Regions from separate parts of the Paenibacillus sp. 102 genome, predicted to be linked through region 2. Evidence: riboswitches for the same ligand, from Rfam matches in the RefSeq annotation. Region 2 holds a riboswitch; each other region holds the start of a gene.
The links. A riboswitch is a leader RNA that binds a small molecule or an ion and turns the genes downstream of it on or off. The one in region 2 is predicted to bind S-adenosylmethionine.

Region 1 (4,608 bases), on a different contig from region 2:
AAAGTTGCTATATGGTTTAGCTCCTTCTGAAGCAGAATCAACTACTACATCTTTTTCTTTTTTCCACTCACGGTATCCGTAGTATAGAACGACTAATGCTGCGATACCGATTAATGCTGGGGAATGAGAAAGGGCGATTGACAAGCCGATTAAACCAGCAATACCCCAAGCTAACTTTCCAAAAAATGATTGTGCTCGCACAAATGATTTATAGCTCCAGTACACAATCCCTGCTCCAATTGCGAACCCTACAATACCAGCAAGACTACCAAGAGCAATTAAAGCCAAAATACCGGCTGCGATAAACGCTAGAAATTGTTTCATCTTGTGCTTGCCTCCCTTCGATTTGATACTCTTATCTTAACTATTTTTTCGTTTTCCCATAACGAGCTTAAGAACCGTTTTCAAATCAGACTTAAGACCTATTTCAGGTCAGCCCTACATGGTGATGGAATATAAAACAAGCTGGGAGCTAAAAAGAATAGACTTAATAAAAGTATCAATTCCTTTAATTAGAATATATATTTAAAATTTTTATTAAGCCTTATGAAATTCTTGTTGCATCCTATAAGCCCTTTTCACATTGTAAATCAAAGAGCGATTCATAAAGAAAGAGGATGCCTTATACAAGACATCCTCTTCTTTACGCTGTTTTATGATATTGCTCTTTTTCTGCTACCTTCGAAAACCGAGGGAAACCAATTAAAATAGAAACTATGCCACAAACTCCAACCAAAATCGGATAAAACGCATATGGTAGCAATTCAACCGGTGACAATGCCGCAAATCCTGCCGCCGTTAACATTTGCGCACCATATGGAACTAATCCTTGTACACAACATGAAAAAAGATCTAATACACTCGCTGATTTTCTTGGATCAATTTCATATTGATCGGCAATATTTTTTGCAAGTGGACCCGTGAATATAATAGAAATTGTGTTATTCGCTGTACAAATATTTGTCAGACTAACTAAACTAGCGATTCCAAATTCTGCACCTTTTTTCGAACGAATATTACGTGTTAATGTATTCATTAAATATTGAATACCACCATTATATTGAATGATTTCAACCATTCCACCGATTAAAATTGCTAGTAATACAAGCTCCATCATTCCATTTATCCCTGTTGTAACACTTTTAAAGAAGCTAGCTAATGTGTAGCTTCCATCAATAAGACCAATAAAACCTGATAGAACCGTTCCGCCTGCTAACACAACAAGCACATTCCATCCAAGTAAAGCTGTAACAAGCACAACCGCATACGGCAATATTTTCACCCAGTCAAATGTGTGAGCTTTGATTTCTGTATGATTTCCTAATGTAAGGAAAACCAATACTATAATTGTAATAATTGCAGCTGGTAAAACAATTAAAAAGTTTGTTTTAAACTTATCTTTCATTTCCGTACCTTGTGAACGAACTGCTGCAATTGTCGTGTCAGAAATAAACGATAGATTATCACCAAACATCGCCCCGCCAACAACTGTTGCCATCGTTAACGCAATAGAAATATCTGTTTGCTGGCTAATCCCTACTGCAATTGGTGCTATCGCTGCAATAGTCCCCATCGAAGTTCCCATTGCTAATGAAATAAAGGCACCTATAACAAAAATTCCTGCAACGATAAACCCTTGTGGTAAAATAGATAGCGCTAAATTAACTGTAGAGTCAACCCCGCCCATTCCTTTTGCTGTTTCAGAAAACGCACCAGCAAGTACAAAAATCAAAACCATAATCATAATATCCGGATTACCAGCCCCTTTGGCAAACCGTTCTACTTTTGATGTAAAGCTTTCTTTTCTGTTCATCACTAATGCAGTCCCTACAGCAATTAAAATAGCTACAAGTATCGGCAATTTATAAAAATCCCCTGTAATGATTCCAGAGCCAATAAATAGCGCTAAGAATATTCCAAGAGGTAATAATGCTAAGCCATTTCCCTTCATTTGTTTCAAAATAACATCTCTCCCTAGTTCTAAACCTTTTCTATCTTATAACAAAAGACCTCTTCCCAAAAGAAGAGGTCTTATACATCTATAAGAAACACTCTCCTCATCTATCAAGCACATGCTTGCTGGATTTGGCACAGCACTCTGTTGCGAGTCCGCTGCCGAGGCATCGTAGGGCCAGTCCCTCCGCCTCTCTTTATAAGAAGGTTTCATATTTTATTTTTAATAATAATTTCTTCCCTAACTTTACTCGCTTACAAATCAAAAGTCAATTATTATTTATGTAAAAATCATTGGTATTTTTTGATATTTATACAAAAATACGAATAAATCAAGCTTTCTGTAAAAAAAAATATTATTTTAATTTTTCAATTTCTGTTTCTAAAACTGTAATCCAAGAAAAATTCTCTTTTCCAATTGCTTCAATAATCCAACTAGCTGTATTCCAAGCTACTTTATATTCTTCTTTCGAAATATCTCCATCCATATACGCTGTTTCTAATTCATCTTCATCCAACAAATATACATCACCATTTGGTAATAGCACTACATCCAAATATAGATCATCAAAATACGGCATACCTCGTTCATCTATTTTATATTTTTCCGCCACATCAATATAATACTGTACTAATTCCATTCTTTCATTTAACATAGCTGTAATTGCAAAGTTTTTATCATTTATAAAATATTGCACCCACGTATATCCATCGTTTACAATACAAAGCTCTCTATCGTTGTACTCTTTAAAACTAGGCTCTTTCACTTTCAGCATATGCAATATTCCTAACATACCTTCTCCTATGTTCTTCACCGTATACGTCTTCTCTATTAATCGCTCCCAAGAAGAACCGTTTCCGTACTTCCGTTTCATTACTCTCCGCTCCTTTTTCTATATAGAAAAGCTCTCACATAATATGTGAGAGCTTTTCGAATAATAATTAAGCTACTTGCTGTTTTTGAGAAATCTCTTTTACATAAGCTTGTCCTTTTGCATCGTCATATTGACCTTCCCATTTAGACATAACAACAGCTGCTAAAGAGTTACCTACTACGTTAACTGCTGTACGAGCCATATCTAAAATACGGTCAATACCTGCGATAAATGCTAATCCCTCTGCCGGAATACCTACTGTACCTAATGTTGCTAATAATACAACAAATGATACACCCGGTACACCCGCAATCCCTTTAGATGTAACCATTAATACAAGCAATAATGTAATTTGCTGCGTAAGAGATAAATCAATGCCATACATTTGCGCTAAGAAAATCGCTGCAATGGCTTGATATAAAGTTGATCCATCTAAGTTAAATGAATAACCTGTCGGAATAACGAAAGATGTAATTGCTTTCGGACAACCGAACTTCTCCATTTTCTCCATGATTTTCGGTAAAACCGTTTCTGAGCTTGCAGTAGAATACGCTAAAATAAGCTCGTCTTTTAAGATCTTAAAGAATTGGAAAATGTTAATACCAAATATTTTCGCTGTAAGTCCTAATACTACTACCACGAAGAAAATCATGGATCCATAAACAACAATCACTAGTTTACCTAATGGAATTAATGAAGCAAGACCAAATTTAGAAACCGTTACACCAATTAAAGCAAATACACCAAACGGTGCGAATTTCATAACTTGGTTTGTTACATAAAACATTGAATCCGCTACACCTTGGAAAAATTGAAGAACCGGTCTTCCTCTTTCACCGATTGCTGCAATCCCTAAACCAAATAGTACAGAGAAGAAAATAATAGCAAGCATATCACCTTTTGCTAATGATTCTACAATATTTGTCGGAACAATGTTTACAAATGTATCAGCAAAAGAGTGACTCTGCACTTGCTCTGTCGTTTGCGTATATTTAGAAATATCTGTCTTTGTTAACTCATCCATATTTACGCCTTTTCCTGGTTGGAAAATATTCGCTACCAGTAGACCAACAACAATTGCAACTGTTGTAATAATTTCAAAATAAAGAATTGTCTTTCCGCCTAATCGTCCTAGCTTTTTCACATCACCAACGCCAGCAACGCCAACAACAATGCTCGCTACGACAATCGGTACAACAATCATTTTAATTAATCGGATGAAAATATCACCAATTGGTTGTAAGTATCCTGCAACTGCTGTATTGCCATAAAAAATCGCCCCTACTGCAATACCAAGCGCAAGTCCTATTAAAATTTGCCATGCAAGTCCTATCCTTTTCATACTTGCTGCAACCCCCTTCTTAGATGCTCTAACTCTACATTTCTTTTTTCTATAAAACTAAGAAATTAAGAGTATTACATATTATTCGACAATTCACTACATTTTTTGTCCCTGTTAAAAATGATAAATCAAAAAATGAAATCTGACAACAAAATAAGTTTGCGTGAACGCAAATAATTTTCTTGACAAAAATAAAACCCATGTCAGAAAACCTAACATGAGAACGATTCCTTAAAGTGTTTATCAATGTTCTCTCTCCTTTATTCTCATTACATCAAACGACATAATATACAAAAATTACCTCATTTCCGACAATTCATAGTACATTTATAAAACTTTCTTTACATTATGATTACAACAATAGACAGTATTCTTCCAATTATGATATATACATCATAGGGAAAGGAGCTAGACCACTATTATGAAAAAGAAATTTGT
Region 2 (4,608 bases):
TGGAATTTTAGATGATGAAGAGCTATTATCTCACGGAAACAAAGCATAAGCATGTATCATAAAGCATAAGAATATAAGGTAGGATCGCGACTTACATATTCGTTTGCCTCTTTCATGCTTCTTACCATTGGTGAGAAGCATTTTTTTATAATGATACTTTGGTTTAGAAAATGTCAAAAAATTGTTTTAATGTATTCAACTTTCGTATGGAACTTCTTATATAATAGGAAATGAGAAAGGTTTTCAAAGAGGAGATGTAATATTCATGAAGCTAGTTGTTCCAAAGCAGCATGGTGCATGGGGAATGCTGCTGATTCCGTTTCTACTTAGTGTTCTACTTGGTAAACCTACAGTCTATCATATTCCACTCTTTCTAGCTTGGTTATTTATCTATTTAGCAACGTATCCATTTTTAATGTACATGAAGCAAACACGAAAGAAAGAATTTTTACACGCAGCCATTATTTATTTTGTTATTGCATGTGTTTTCGGGAGCGTATCTTTACTATATGAATGGAAAATTCTTTTATTCACGGTTACGATGATTCCGCTCTTTATCGTAAATATATACTTTGCCCGTCAAAAAAAGGAACGAGCATTAGTAAATGACATTTGTGCGATACTTGTTTTCTGCATTGGTGGTTTGATTAGTTATTATTTTTCGATGAAGACAATTGATGGGACAGCATGGTGGATTGCGGCTGTTTCTTTCCTTTATTTCTTAGGTAGTACATTTTATGTGAAAACAATGATACGTGAAAAGAACAATCCTACTTATCGCTATGTCTCATGGGGCTACCATATTTTCTTAATCATTGCTTCTTTCGTAGTAAATCCATTGATTTCTCTTGTATTTATACCGAGCCTAGTTCGTGCAATCGTATTGTATGGTAAAAAAATATCTATATTAAAAGTTGGGGTTTTAGAAATCGTTAATTCTGTATATTTTTTAATTGTGACGGCAATACTGTTGCAGTATGCCATTTGAGGTATTGCCCATCTCGTAAAGAGGTGGGCGATATTTATTTTTGTTCTAAAATATCAACCGTGTGATTACATTTTTGTAATGCATGTTCCACAGCTTGTAGAGATTGTTCGATTGCGCTCCCGATTATCGCTCTTTTCGACTGTTTGTAATGCATGTTCTAAACAATTCTTTGCTTCTTGCAGCGAATGGAATGAATCTTGAACGTATCCGCGGGCATTTTTATCCATCATAAATTCCTCCTTTTTTACATACAATTTTAGTATGGGCGTTAGGAAAGAAAATATAACTTATTGTATGTTGTTTGACAATTGTAATAAAAATAGCTATAGTAAGATATAAAGTGAATATTTTCTTATCCAGAGAGGTGGAGGGACTGGCCCGATGAAACCCAGCAACCGCGATGCAGGTGCTAATTCCAGCAGAACATATTTGTTCTGGGAGATAAGACGAAGCTATATACGTAACTTCTTCTTATCGAAGAGGTTTTTTTATTGCAAAAAAACCGATTCAAAAACAACAGAATAAGAAGAAAGGGGTTGCAATTGTACTGTGACACTTGAAAAATACGTAAAGCTGCGTAGTGCAGTATATGAATATATGATGGAACAAGATAAACCAATATCACTATTAGATATTCAAGAACATATCGTTTCGCATCATGAAGGAAAATTCACGAAAAAAATGTTACACCAATTTTATTTATCAAGGCTATTAGACGAACTGAAACTGGATGGGAAAATTACTTTAGCTAATGATGAATACCACTATGCTGAAAAAGGGGTATATTATAAGGCGAGAAAAGGGAGCTAGGCTCTCTTTTTTTATGTTATAATTTATCTGAAAATTAAAAGAAGTATGTAGAGTAAAAGACTGCCAAAGCAGCCTGATACAAGGGAATGGTGTTGAGTGTGTAGTGTCAAAAGTTGAATATGCCCTGAAAGAGGCATTTCATTCGGCTATAAATGAAAAGAGACACCTTCGCCGAGTAGGTGTCAGTTGGTTTGTCATATAGGCTTGCTACTTGACATGTATTAGAATAGCATGGGATGCGAAAGAAAGTCAAAAGGGAATTTAAGGAAAGGTGTTGTAAGAAGGTGAACATACTAATCATATATGCACATCCTAATCCATCTAGCTTCAATGCATCCATTTTAGAACATGTCCAAAAAGGACTGCAAGAAACGGATCATTCGGTTACATTGCTCGATCTTTATAAGGAGCAATTTAACCCAGTACTTATTTTTAACGAAGATAAAAGAAGACGTGATTTAGCGTATGAAGAAGAGACAGAGAAATACAGAACATTAGTCAAAGAGGCAGATTCTTTTATTTTTATTTATCCAATTTGGTGGTGGGGGATGCCAGCTATTTTAAAAGGATTTATTGATCGCGTTTTTGTTGCTGGGTTTGCATATAAATATGAAGGGGTAATGCCGAAAGGGTTGCTTACAGGGAAAACGGCGTGGGTTATTAATACTCTAGATTCGCCGTTATGGTACGTGGCACTCTTATATCGCTCCGCTGATTGGGTGATTATGAAAAAGGGTATTTTACGATTTTGTGGTATACGTCAAATCAAACGATCTGTCTTTCAGTCTGTAAAAACAAGTAAAGCAGCAAAACGTGAAAAGTGGCTTTTAGAAATAAAAGAGAAGGCTGAAAAATTATGAATGAGCTAGAAATGATAATAAGATGCTGTAATCGGAATGATGAATTGTTTCGTACATATGTAATTTGCTTACTTCAATTGAAACATCATAGTGAAGTGTTTCAAAAGGTGAAGCAACAATTAAGAGTGGATTATTTAGTAATGGGAATTTGTGAACGGGAAGTTGATGGGGTTATTAAGGAAAGTAAAGAGTATAAGATGTACGAATTACCTAAAGTATTGAGATGGGATTTTCTCCGAGAAAATCCTTCGATGATTGAAAGTGTTTGTACAATGGTATTTGCATATAGAAGATTACATCTTTCATATGATGAATGGGGAAAGGTAATAAGATGTATAGAAAACAATGGATAAATCTCATAGTTATTATGTAAAAAAGCTAGTATAAAACTAGCTTTTTTGAATGATTTAAATTTAGATGAAAAGAAAGCATAAACCGATAACTACCCCTGCATAAAGTAAGTTAACAACACAAAATCCCATAATATCGCGGGCACCTAAACCGGCAATTGCTAATGCAGGTAATGCCCAGAAAGGTTGTATCAAGTTCGTCCAAGCATCTCCCCAAGCAATTGCCATTGCGGTTTTCGCAGCAGGTACACCAAGTTCTGCGCCAGCTGGGATCATGATAGGGGCTTGTACAGCCCATTGACCGCCTCCAGATGGTACGAAAATGTTTACAATTCCTGCGCTTAAAAACGTGAATAGAGGAAAGGTGGTTTCACTCGAAATGCTAATAAAGAAATTAGAAATTGCTCCTCCAAGTGAAAGACCTTCGCTGTTCGCTCCAATCATCATTCCCATAATTCCTGCGTAAAATGGAAATTGGAGTAGAATGCCAGAAGCGCTTTTCGTTGAATCTGAAAAGGCGCGAATATATTGAATAGGAGTACGATGAAAAATAAGACCAGCGATTAACAGCATAAAAATAACGATATCAAGTGTAAGATTGAAACCTTTCGTACTAAAATAATGAACAATATAAATAAGACCTAATAGTCCAACGCATACTGTTATCCCAATGCTATTTTCCATTTTCTCAGCAAATGTCTGGGCCTCTACTTCTTGGGCTGCAGCTTCTTCCTGAAATACGCTAGGATCCACTTTAATCGTATGATTTTCATCAGGATGCATCGCCTTATTTATAAGTGGCATAGTTACTAAAAATATAAGTACAGGAACGAGCGCATACGGTGAAAATAATGTTTCTGTTATGGGAATAGCTTCTTTTATACTTCCAGCAGTTGTTTTGATTAACGTTTCTCCTCCAGATGCTAGTGTAAGTGGAATCGAGGCAGAAAGTCCCGCGTGCCAAATAAGAAATCCAGAATAAGAAGAAGCGATGGCAAGTCGATAATCTAAATTTTGTATGTGTTTTGCAACTTCCTTTGCATATAAAACAGACACAACAATGCCAAATCCCCAGTTTATGTATGCCCCAAGTAAACTAACAATAGAAATAGCGATAATACCTTGCCCACTTGTTTTTGGTAATTGTGCAGCTTTTGCTAAGCCTTTGCGAATGAGCGGAGCGTTAGCTAATACAGAACCTGTAACGAGTACAAGTGCCATTTGCATTGCGAAGGCTAAAAGTCCCCAAATCCCATTTCCCCAATGAGCAATCATTTCTACAGGCGATTGCTGCGTAGCGAACATGCCAAAGAAGATAACAAAAATTGTTAATAGACAAGATAAAATAAAGGGCTCTGGTAAAAAGCGCTGCACAAGAGCAACACAGCCATTTGTAAAAGAGCGAAACAAATTAATCAACCTCCTTAAGTTTTTTTCTTTTACATATTCGCTATGGGCAAAGGGATAACCTTCATTAAACTGAAGATTCAGATAAAAGGTAAATGAAGAAAAGCTTTCACTCTTGTGAAAGCTTTTCTAAATGTTTTGCAATTTGTACATACATATTTGAATAAGTAGCATGGACATCATTACTTGGATT
Region 3 (4,608 bases), on a different contig from region 2:
CGCATTTGTTGCTGAGTGTTCGAGACGTACGTGTAATGTTTTCAGACCGCGAAGAACGAGAGAACAATCTTGTGGTCCTAATATAGCACCAAATGCATTTTGCAAGAAGCCGAGTTTTTTAGCGAGTTCCTCATCTTTTACAACCGCTAATCCAGCTGTAACATCACTGTGACCAGAAATAAACTTTGTCGCGCTGTGGAGTACAACATCCGCTCCGAGTTCAAGTGGTTTTTGGAATAATGGTGTTAAAAATGTGTTATCAACAAATGTAAGTGCCCCGGCGGATTTTGCTAATTCGCAAACAGCACGAATGTCGGTTACTTTTAATAATGGATTGGATGGTGTTTCAACGTAAAAGACTTTTGTGTTCGGTCTAATATTTTGTTTTACTTCTTCTAAATTTGTCATGTCAACGAATGTATGCGAAACTCCATAACGAGATAGAACCTCTGTTACAATGCGATAAGTCCCTCCATACACATCTTCAGAAATAAGAACATGATCGCCTTGTGATAAAAGAAGAAAGGCAGTAGAAATCGCTGCAATTCCAGATGCAAAGGCAAATCCTTTCGTTCCCCCTTCTAGTAAAGCGATAATATCTTCTAGTGCTTCTCGCGTTGGATTACCAGATCGACTGTAGTCGTATTTTCCAAATGTATCTACATCAAATTGATGGAATGTTGATGTATTATAGATGGGAACGTTAACAGCGCCTGTTTGTGAATCATGTTTATATTGGTTATGAAGTAAGAGTGTATCTATTGAATAACTCATATTCTTACACCTTCTTTTACATGTTTAATAGCTTGCTTTAAGTCTTGAATTAAATCTTCACCGTTTTCAATACCAACGGAGAAACGAAGGAGGCGATTACATACACCGCGTGCTGTACGTACTTCTTCTGGGATATCTGCATGTGTTTGTGTTGCTGGATATGTCATTAAACTTTCAACTCCGCCAAGGCTTTCTGCAAAGGTAATTAATGATAAAGATTGTAAGAAAGGATTTATCCATTTTTCATCGCGAAGCCGAAATGAAATCATACCGCCTCTTCCTGGATAAAGAACATCGGTTACACCGTCTTCCTCGTTTAAATAAGAAACGATTTTCTTTGCATTTTCTTCGTGTTGTTTCATACGAAGAGCTAATGTTTTCATACCGCGAATTAATAACCATGAATCAAATGGGCTTAGTACAGCACCAGAAGCGTTATGATAGTGGGCAAGTTCTTCGCAAAGCGCTTGACCTTTTGCAACGACAAGTCCGCTTAATACATCGTTGTGACCACCTAAATATTTTGTGGCGCTATGAAGGACAATATCTGCTCCTTCTGTCAAGGGTTGTTGTATATAAGGAGTGTAGAAAGTATTATCTACAATAAGCAGGACGCCATGTCGTTTTGCGACAGTTGCGACAGCTGCAATATCGGTTACTTGCATTAATGGATTGGTTGGTGTTTCTATAAAAATAGCTTTCGTTTGAGAAGTGATGGCTTGTTCTATTTGTTTAATAGATTGTGTATCTACGTATCTACATCGAATATTCCATTTTTCCTCATGCTCCGAAAATAAGCGATAGGTTCCTCCATATAAGTCTTCTGATACGATAAGTTCATCTCCAGACCGGAATAAAGAAAGAACAAGAAGAACAGCTGCCATTCCTGAACTACAGGCATAACCTCGCTCACCTTCTTCTAAATCAGCAATTGCGTGTTCTAAAAGACCACGTGTTGGGTTCCCTGTTCGCGAATAATCAAAACCTGTTGATTTTCCGATTCCTTCATGACGATAAGCTGTTGAAAAGTAAACAGGGGGATTAACCGTTCCTGTTGTAGTTTCGCTACGATTTCCGATTTGAGCTAGTTTTGTTTCGATTGTTGACATGTGAAATTCCTCCTTGATAAAAATAAAAAAGCCTTCTAAGAAGAAGGCTTTCATGCGAATATAGTCTTCTTCTTATCTGTCAAATCTTTTCACAATTTGCTGGAATTAGCACCTTATTAACGAACGTGTTAATGGTTGCTGAGGTGTCATAGGGCCAGTCCCTCTACCTCTCTAGATAAGAATAGTTTGTATGAAATTTTATTATGATTTTAACTTTACAACAAAAGATAATTGAATTGCAACTTTATTTTAAATAATTTTTATTTTCCTTCTAATTTCATTGACTTTTAGTCTATCTCATGCTAAATTTATGAAAAAATTAACAAAGATTGTTATATAAATACAAATTGAACAACCGACATAAAACTTTTCTATTAAGGTGGGAAGAGCATCCGTTTATACATAGAAGCGGTCACATCCTCTTCTTACCCCATGCAAAGTTAAAACAAAGGGAGAAAACGAGTGTAAGTCACCTTTTGTTCTTCGTGGCGGCGACTTATATATTAGAAAATCAAAATGGATTTATATGAAAGGATAACCTATTTTCTTTTAATTACATACAAAATAATAAAGACAAACTCTTATTGAGAGCGGTGGAGGGAAAGGCCCTGTGAAACCCGGCAACCTTCAAACGAAATGTTTGAAACGGTGCTAATACCTGCAAAACAATGTGTTTTGCATGATAAGAGGAGGATAGATGATATCCCCCTCTTCAAGGTGAAGAGGGGGTTTTTATATTGATAGAAAAGAGGGAGACAAGTGAAAATTTTAGATCTATTGTCAAAAGGAATTGTTATCGGTGATGGAGCAATTGGTACGTTATTGCATTCCCATGGGTTGCAAAGTAGTTTTGAAGAATTAAATCTATCAGATCCAGATTTAATTATATCTATTCATAAACAATATGTAGCTGCTGGTGCAGATGTGATTCAAACAAATACGTATGGAGCAAATGAAGCAAAATTACGTACATATGGACTAGAAAATCAGGTTGTTCAAATTAATAGAGCGGCGGTAAAACTGGCGAAAGCATCTGTGACAGATAAGAATGCTATTTTAGGTACAATTGGTGGAATGAAACATATCGGTGCAGTCACAACGACTGATATGGAACGGGAATTTATGTTGCTTGAGCAAGCTGGGGCATTAATAGAAGAACGTGTGGATGGGCTATTACTTGAAACTTTTTACGATGAATTTGAATTACTACATGCAGTGAAAGTGCTAAGGAAGAAAACGGATATACCAATTATTGCGCAGCTAGCGCTTCATGAAGCTGGCACAACACAAAATGGGAATGATGTAAATGAAATATTAGCGCGGCTTTTAGATTACGGTGCAAATGTAGTCGGCTTAAACTGTCAGTTAGGACCGCTTCATATGACGGAAGCTTTTAAAATGATATCGATTCCGAAAAATGGTTATTTATCAGCTTATCCAAATGCAGGCCTTCCAAACTATGTAGAAGGACGGTACGTATATGAAGGAAGCCCTGCTTATTTTGAAGAGATGACACCAAAATTTATTGAACAAGGTATTCGTTTGCTAGGGGGGTGTTGTGGTACAACGCCAGCACATATCGAAGGGATGAAGCGTGCGATTGCGAATGTAACGCCTGTTACAGAAAAACAAATTGTTCAAAGACAACAAGTAGTTCATATGCAAACAAAACGTGCTAGCACTCATGTTACGCTCGCGGAGAAAGCAAAGAAGCAAACAACAGTTGTCGTTGAGTTAGATCCGCCAAAGACATTGGATACGCAGCGCTTTTTTGAAGGAGCAAGAGCATTGAGAAGAGCGGGAGCAGATGCGATTACGTTAGCGGACAACTCATTAGCATCTCCGCGTATTTCAAATATGGCAATGGGGGCATTATTAACGAAGCATGATATTCCAGTGCTGACGCATTTAACGTGCCGTGATCATAATGTGATTGGCTTGCAATCTCATTTACTTGGTTTATCAGCTTTAGGAATGGAAGAAGTGTTAGCTTTAACAGGTGACCCGGCGCGAGTTGGGGATTTTCCTGGAGCAACTTCTGTATATGATTTGTCTTCTATTGAATTAATTAAAATGATTAAAGAAATGAATGAAGGGCGTTCTATTTTAGGGAAAACAATTGGCCCTGCGACGAGATTCTCTGTTGGAGGAGCTTTTAATCCGCACGTGAGACACTTAAAAGCAGCGGTGAAGCGGATGGAGAGAAAAATTGCAGCTGGCGCTGAGTATTTCTTAACACAACCAATTTACGATATATCCTTAATTGAAGAAGTATACGAGGCAACAAAGCACTTAGAACAACCAATCTTTATTGGAATTATGCCTTTAGTAAGTAAGCGTAATGCTGATTTTCTTCACTTTGAAGTGCCAGGTATTACATTGCCTGAGGAAGTAAGACAGCGAATGGATGGGCATGAAATGCAAGAAGCTGCAATTGAAGAAGGGATTCGTATTTCGCAAGAATTAATTGATGCCGCGATGAAATACTTTAATGGCATTTATCTCATTACACCGTTTTTAAAATATGAAATTACAGAAAATCTTGTTAAGTATGTGAAAGAAAAGCAAGAAGTGAAAGAAGGAATCAACTGATGAAATCAATAGAAGAGAGATTACACCATGAAATTTTAATATTAGATGGTGCGATGGGAACGATGATTCAGCAAGCGAATTTAACAGCAGAAGATTTTGGTGGAGAAGAATATGAAGGTTGTAATGAATACTT
Region 4 (4,608 bases), on a different contig from region 2:
TCTTAGTTAAGGAGGGTCTGTTTTTGTATTCTACTATTTGTGTTTCGTTTTATTTTTCAATTTTAGCCCATTTGAAATTAAGTGGTCCCGCAAAATCAACTTCAACTACTCCTTTTACATAAGAACGTTCTAAGTATGTTGTTCCATTTTGATAAAGAGGAGAGATAACGGCATCTTTAAATAAGATTTTTTCTGCTTGTTTTAAAGCTTCCCAACGTGCTTTTTCATCACCAGCTAAGTCGGTTTTAACTTTTTGGATTAAGTCATCAAATTCCTTGTTGGAATAGTGATCTAAGTTGTATGAGTTATCAGTTGAAAATAACTCTAAGAATGTAATTGGATCAGCAAAATCCGGGCTCCATCCGTCAATAGCGATCTCATAATTTCCTTGTAGTAATAATGTGACTTGTTGTTTACGTGGTTGAGGCTTAACATTTACTGTTAATCCTTCTAAATTTTTCTCTAGTTGTTCTTTTAAATATTCACCTGTTTTTCTAGGTAGATCGCCATCACTTGTTAATAATTCAATTGAAATTTTATCAGATCCTAATTCTTGTTTTGCTTGTTTCCAAAATTGTTGCGCTTCTTTTGTATTTTCTTTTGTTAAATTACCATTCTCTTCACGGAAGTCTTTCCCATTTGGCCCTTTGGCGAAATTTTTTGGCACTAGAGAATAGGAAGGTAGAGAGCCATCATTTAAAAGCACATTTACAAATGCTTTCTTATCTATCGATTTATCGATTGCTTGACGAACATTTATATTTTGTAATGTTTTATTTTTCTGGTTCATACGTACGAATTGTACCCCAACATCTGGTCGTTCTTTAAAGTTACTATCTTTGCGATATTTATCAACAAGATCAGATGTTAAAGTAAGTCGATCAATTTGTTTTGATTCATATAAATTAACAGCTGTTGAATGATCTTTGACAACATTAAAATTAATTTCTTCAAGTTTCACATTATCCTTATCCCAATAGTTGGTATTTTTCTTAAACTTAAAGCTTTGTTCATGTTTCCAATCACTTAATGTAAAGGCACCGTTATAAAGAATCGTGTTATCCTCTAATGCATATTTATCACCTTGTGATTTGAAGAATGCTTCATTAATTGGTAAGAATGTTGGAAATGCCGTTAAACTAATAAAGTATGGAACAGGGCGCTCTAATTCAACTTCAAAGGTGTGGTCATCGATTGCTTTTACACCGAGCTGATCAGCCGGAAGTTCTTTACTATTAATCTTTTTTGCATTTTTTATATCAAAGAATAAAAATGCATATTCAGAAGCAGTTGCTGGGTCAACTGCACGTTGCCAAGCAAAGACGAAATCTTTTGCTGTAACAGGAGTGCCGTTTGACCATTTCGAATCTCGTAAATGGAACGTATATTTTGTTTTATCAGAACTTACGTCATGAGATTTTGCCACACCAGGAACAGGCTTATTTCCTTCACCGAGGTTATATAAACCTTCAAATACATTTCTCATTACTTGACCAGAGTCAGTATCTGTAGCACGTGCAGTGTCCATTGTACGAATCTCTGTACCAGTGGCTAAGTTCAATACTTGTTTATCAGGAGCTTTATCCTTTGCTTTTGCTCCACTTGCTTCGTCTTTATAGCTACCGCATCCTGTTAATAAAATACTTGCTCCTAAAACAGATGCCACAGCAGGTACAAATTTCTTTTTCATGTAAAATTCCTCCCTAAAATTGTTTGGTTATTCAAAAAGAGTGATGAACAATTTATGAGGGAAAGAAAAACTCCCTCTTTTCTTATCGAGAAAGAGGGAGTTTTGTTTACAAGGCATGTACCTGTATATAAACGAAGTCCCTCATTCTATCTTTCAAGCATAATGCTTGCAGGAAGTGGCACAGTATTCAAAGTGAACCTGTTGCCGAGGTTTCAAAGGGCCAGTCCCTCCACCTCTCTTGATACAATGAGTAAACAATTTGTATTAATTTTTCGTTTCTTTGATTATTCAAAATCTTACACCTAGGCGAATGAACTGTCAATAAAATGAAATATAGTTTAAATTTTCAGTTTTCTAGGTGCGGTATAAAAAGAAGAGTCACTGTGCAATTACACAGTGACTCTCATTTTAAAAATCGAAATTATCAGGGTCTGGACCAACACGATGATTTTCATTTAATGATTGAATTGCCTTCATATCTTCAGCGTTTAATTCAAAATCAAAGATGTTTGCATTTTCGATAATACGATGTTCTTTAATTGATTTAGGAATTGTTACAACTTCATTTTGTAGATCCCAGCGTAAAATGATTTGTGCTGTTGATTTGTTATATTTTGTAGCAATTTCTTGCAATGTTGAATGGTCAAGTAATTGACCTTGCATTAATGGTGACCATGCTTCTAGTTGAATAGTATGCTCTTTACAGAAAGAGTGAAGTTCTCCTTGTGTTAAGCGTGGATGATATTCAACTTGATTAATCATCGGTTTAATTTCAGCGATTTCTAGAACATCTTGTAAGTGGTGGATTTGGAAATTGCTGACACCAATAGCACGAACACGACCGTCTTTATAAAGTTTCTCTAATGCTTTCCATGTTTCTGTATATTTTCCTTTTACAGGCCAGTGCACTAAGTATAGATCTAAGTATTCCAAGCCTAATTTTTGTAATGTTGATTCGAAAGCCTGTAATGTTGATTCATAGCCTTGATCACTATTCCATACTTTTGATGTGATGAATAATTCTTCACGTGAAACTCCACATTCACGAATTGCCTGTCCAACGCCAACTTCATTTTTATACACTGCAGCTGTATCGATGCTGCGGTATCCGTTTTTAATAGCTGTTTTTACAGAATCAACTACCTGTGTACCATCTTCAACTTTAAAAACACCTAAACCAAACCAAGGCATTTTTACACCATTATGTAATGTTGTGCAATCTTTTAAGCTTGTTACTGTCATATTAATTCCCCCTAGCTTTTTTATTTGTTGCTTCAATTGCTTGGTGAATCATCTTTGAAAAATTATATTCATATAAAACTTTTAAACCTTCTGCTGTTGAGCCACCTGGTGTTGTCACTTGTTCACGAAGCATAGCTGGATCTTGTTCTTGCTCGAGCATAGCAGCGGAGCCAGCGAGCATTTGAATAACAAGGTGTTTGGCTGTTGCTTCATCGATTCCATAGCTTTTTGTTGCTTCAATTAACCCTTCAGCAAAGTGGTAAAGGAAGGCAGGTGCACTTCCAGTAACAGCGGTCAGTTGATGAACTTCTTCTTCCGTGCATAGCTGTGCTGTACCAATTCCCTTTAAGAGTAGTTGCAGTGTTTCTTGATGTTCATCATTTACGAAATGCCCTATTGTATATAGAGAAATAGACTTTCCAATTGTTGCAGCTGTATTTGGCATAATCCAGGCAACAGGTGTACCTTGAGGAAGTTTTTCTTCTAAATACGATGGACCAATTCCTGCAGCAACCGTTACAACAAACTGATGGGTTAGAAGAGGTGATAATTCTGCTAATAACTCTTCATGTGCAGCTGGTGGCATCGCTAAAACAATGGTATCTGCATTTCTAATATGCTTCTTCCAATCATTTGTAATTGAGATATCATATTTTTCTTCTAATTGTTTGAGTTTCTCTATGTTACTTCGATTGGATACAATAATTTCTTCGATGTATTCATTACTTGTTTTGAGCAGTCCGGCGAAGATCGCTTCCGCCATACGACCGGCACCAATAAATAAAATTCTATTTTTCTTTGGCATATCCTTTATTCCTTCCTGCTTAGAATATGTTATAAAAACGATAACATTTTGGAGAGATTTTTGTAAAAAGAAAAGCCTTATAAAGAGATTTTAATCATTCATAATAGGAAACCCCCAAAGCGGATGTGCTTCGGGGGTTTGATTCATAGCTTGTGTAATTATGCTTTTGTCATACCAAGTAGAACAGCACCGCCGATAATTAGAACACTACCTAGTGCAATAAATATCATTTGACGCCTTGTTTTCTTTTCGCCTAAGAAGACAATTGCACCGAATGTAGAGATAACGATACCAGTTTGAGATAATGGGAAACTTGTTGCTACTCCAACCTTTGGTAAAGAAAGAAGTAAGAATAAGTTACCTGTTCCCCAAAGTAGACCAGATAAAGCATTACGAATTGCATATTTGTTAAATGGCTTATGTTTAGACGTCAGTACAACTGCACCAACAAACATACCGACTGCTTGTGGTAAAATAGCAGACCAACCATCGATATTGTACCAACGAATAATAATTACATATACAAGGTAGCCGAAAGTAGAAACAATTAAAGTTAAAAGTCCTTTTTTCAATTGTCCTGGCGGCTGTGCATTTTCTTTATCATCTAATGAAGTGAAGACAACGCCGACTACAATTAAAAGGATTGCAATCGTTCCCATAATGATCGTAGTAGTAGTAGTCCACTCACGGAAAGCGATAACGCCAAAGATAGAAGTTGCAACAAGTTGCATCCCAGTTGAAATTGTTACAGTTGTAGAAACACCTAGCTTTTCAACGGTTTTTAATTGGTTAGCTTGTCCTAAAGCCCAGAATAAACCTGAAATAAAACCGACAATTAAGATTGTCATAGTTAAAGCTGGTTGAGTAAATA

Region 1: it holds a riboswitch for S-adenosylmethionine, as region 2 does, so the genes downstream of both, AAIE21_RS07635 (Na+/H+ antiporter NhaC family protein) here and AAIE21_RS13220 (hypothetical protein) in region 2, are expected to answer to the same signal.
Region 3: it holds a riboswitch for S-adenosylmethionine, as region 2 does, so the genes downstream of both, AAIE21_RS03970 (bifunctional homocysteine S-methyltransferase/methylenetetrahydrofolate reductase) here and AAIE21_RS13220 (hypothetical protein) in region 2, are expected to answer to the same signal.
Region 4: it holds a riboswitch for S-adenosylmethionine, as region 2 does, so the genes downstream of both, AAIE21_RS23085 (peptide ABC transporter substrate-binding protein) here and AAIE21_RS13220 (hypothetical protein) in region 2, are expected to answer to the same signal.

Annotation. Positions count from the first base shown of each region.
Region 1 covers NZ_JBCGHT010000002.1:331,123-335,730, forward strand. Annotated here, with positions in the region: gene AAIE21_RS07630 (lmo0954 family membrane protein) at 1-324, opposite strand, end outside; gene AAIE21_RS07635 (Na+/H+ antiporter NhaC family protein) at 644-1,960, opposite strand; SAM riboswitch class I at 2,055-2,159, opposite strand; gene AAIE21_RS07640 (ribonuclease FAU-1 family protein) at 2,310-2,828, opposite strand; gene gltP (glutamate/aspartate:proton symporter GltP) at 2,896-4,170, opposite strand; gene AAIE21_RS07650 (murein hydrolase activator EnvC family protein) at 4,592-4,608, shown strand, end outside.
Region 2 covers NZ_JBCGHT010000004.1:207,065-211,672, reverse strand. Annotated here, with positions in the region: gene AAIE21_RS13235 (ECF transporter S component) at 1-49, shown strand, start outside; gene AAIE21_RS13230 (YwiC-like family protein) at 266-988, shown strand; partial or broken gene AAIE21_RS13225 (hypothetical protein) at 1,023-1,215, opposite strand; SAM riboswitch class I at 1,338-1,436, shown strand; gene AAIE21_RS13220 (hypothetical protein) at 1,538-1,798, shown strand; gene AAIE21_RS13215 (NAD(P)H-dependent oxidoreductase) at 2,083-2,658, shown strand; gene AAIE21_RS13210 (group-specific protein) at 2,655-3,011, shown strand; gene AAIE21_RS13205 (short-chain fatty acid transporter) at 3,072-4,418, opposite strand; gene AAIE21_RS13200 (serine hydrolase domain-containing protein) at 4,525-4,608, opposite strand, start outside.
Region 3 covers NZ_JBCGHT010000001.1:741,328-745,935, reverse strand. Annotated here, with positions in the region: gene metC (cystathionine beta-lyase) at 1-774, opposite strand, end outside; gene AAIE21_RS03975 (methionine biosynthesis PLP-dependent protein) at 771-1,883, opposite strand; SAM riboswitch class I at 1,953-2,065, opposite strand; SAM riboswitch class I at 2,462-2,572, shown strand; gene AAIE21_RS03970 (bifunctional homocysteine S-methyltransferase/methylenetetrahydrofolate reductase) at 2,643-4,475, shown strand; gene metH (methionine synthase) at 4,475-4,608, shown strand, end outside.
Region 4 covers NZ_JBCGHT010000015.1:63,791-68,398, reverse strand. Annotated here, with positions in the region: gene AAIE21_RS23085 (peptide ABC transporter substrate-binding protein) at 50-1,690, opposite strand; SAM riboswitch class I at 1,834-1,938, opposite strand; gene AAIE21_RS23080 (aldo/keto reductase) at 2,099-2,932, opposite strand; gene proC (pyrroline-5-carboxylate reductase) at 2,934-3,737, opposite strand; gene AAIE21_RS23070 (GRP family sugar transporter) at 3,896-4,608, opposite strand, start outside.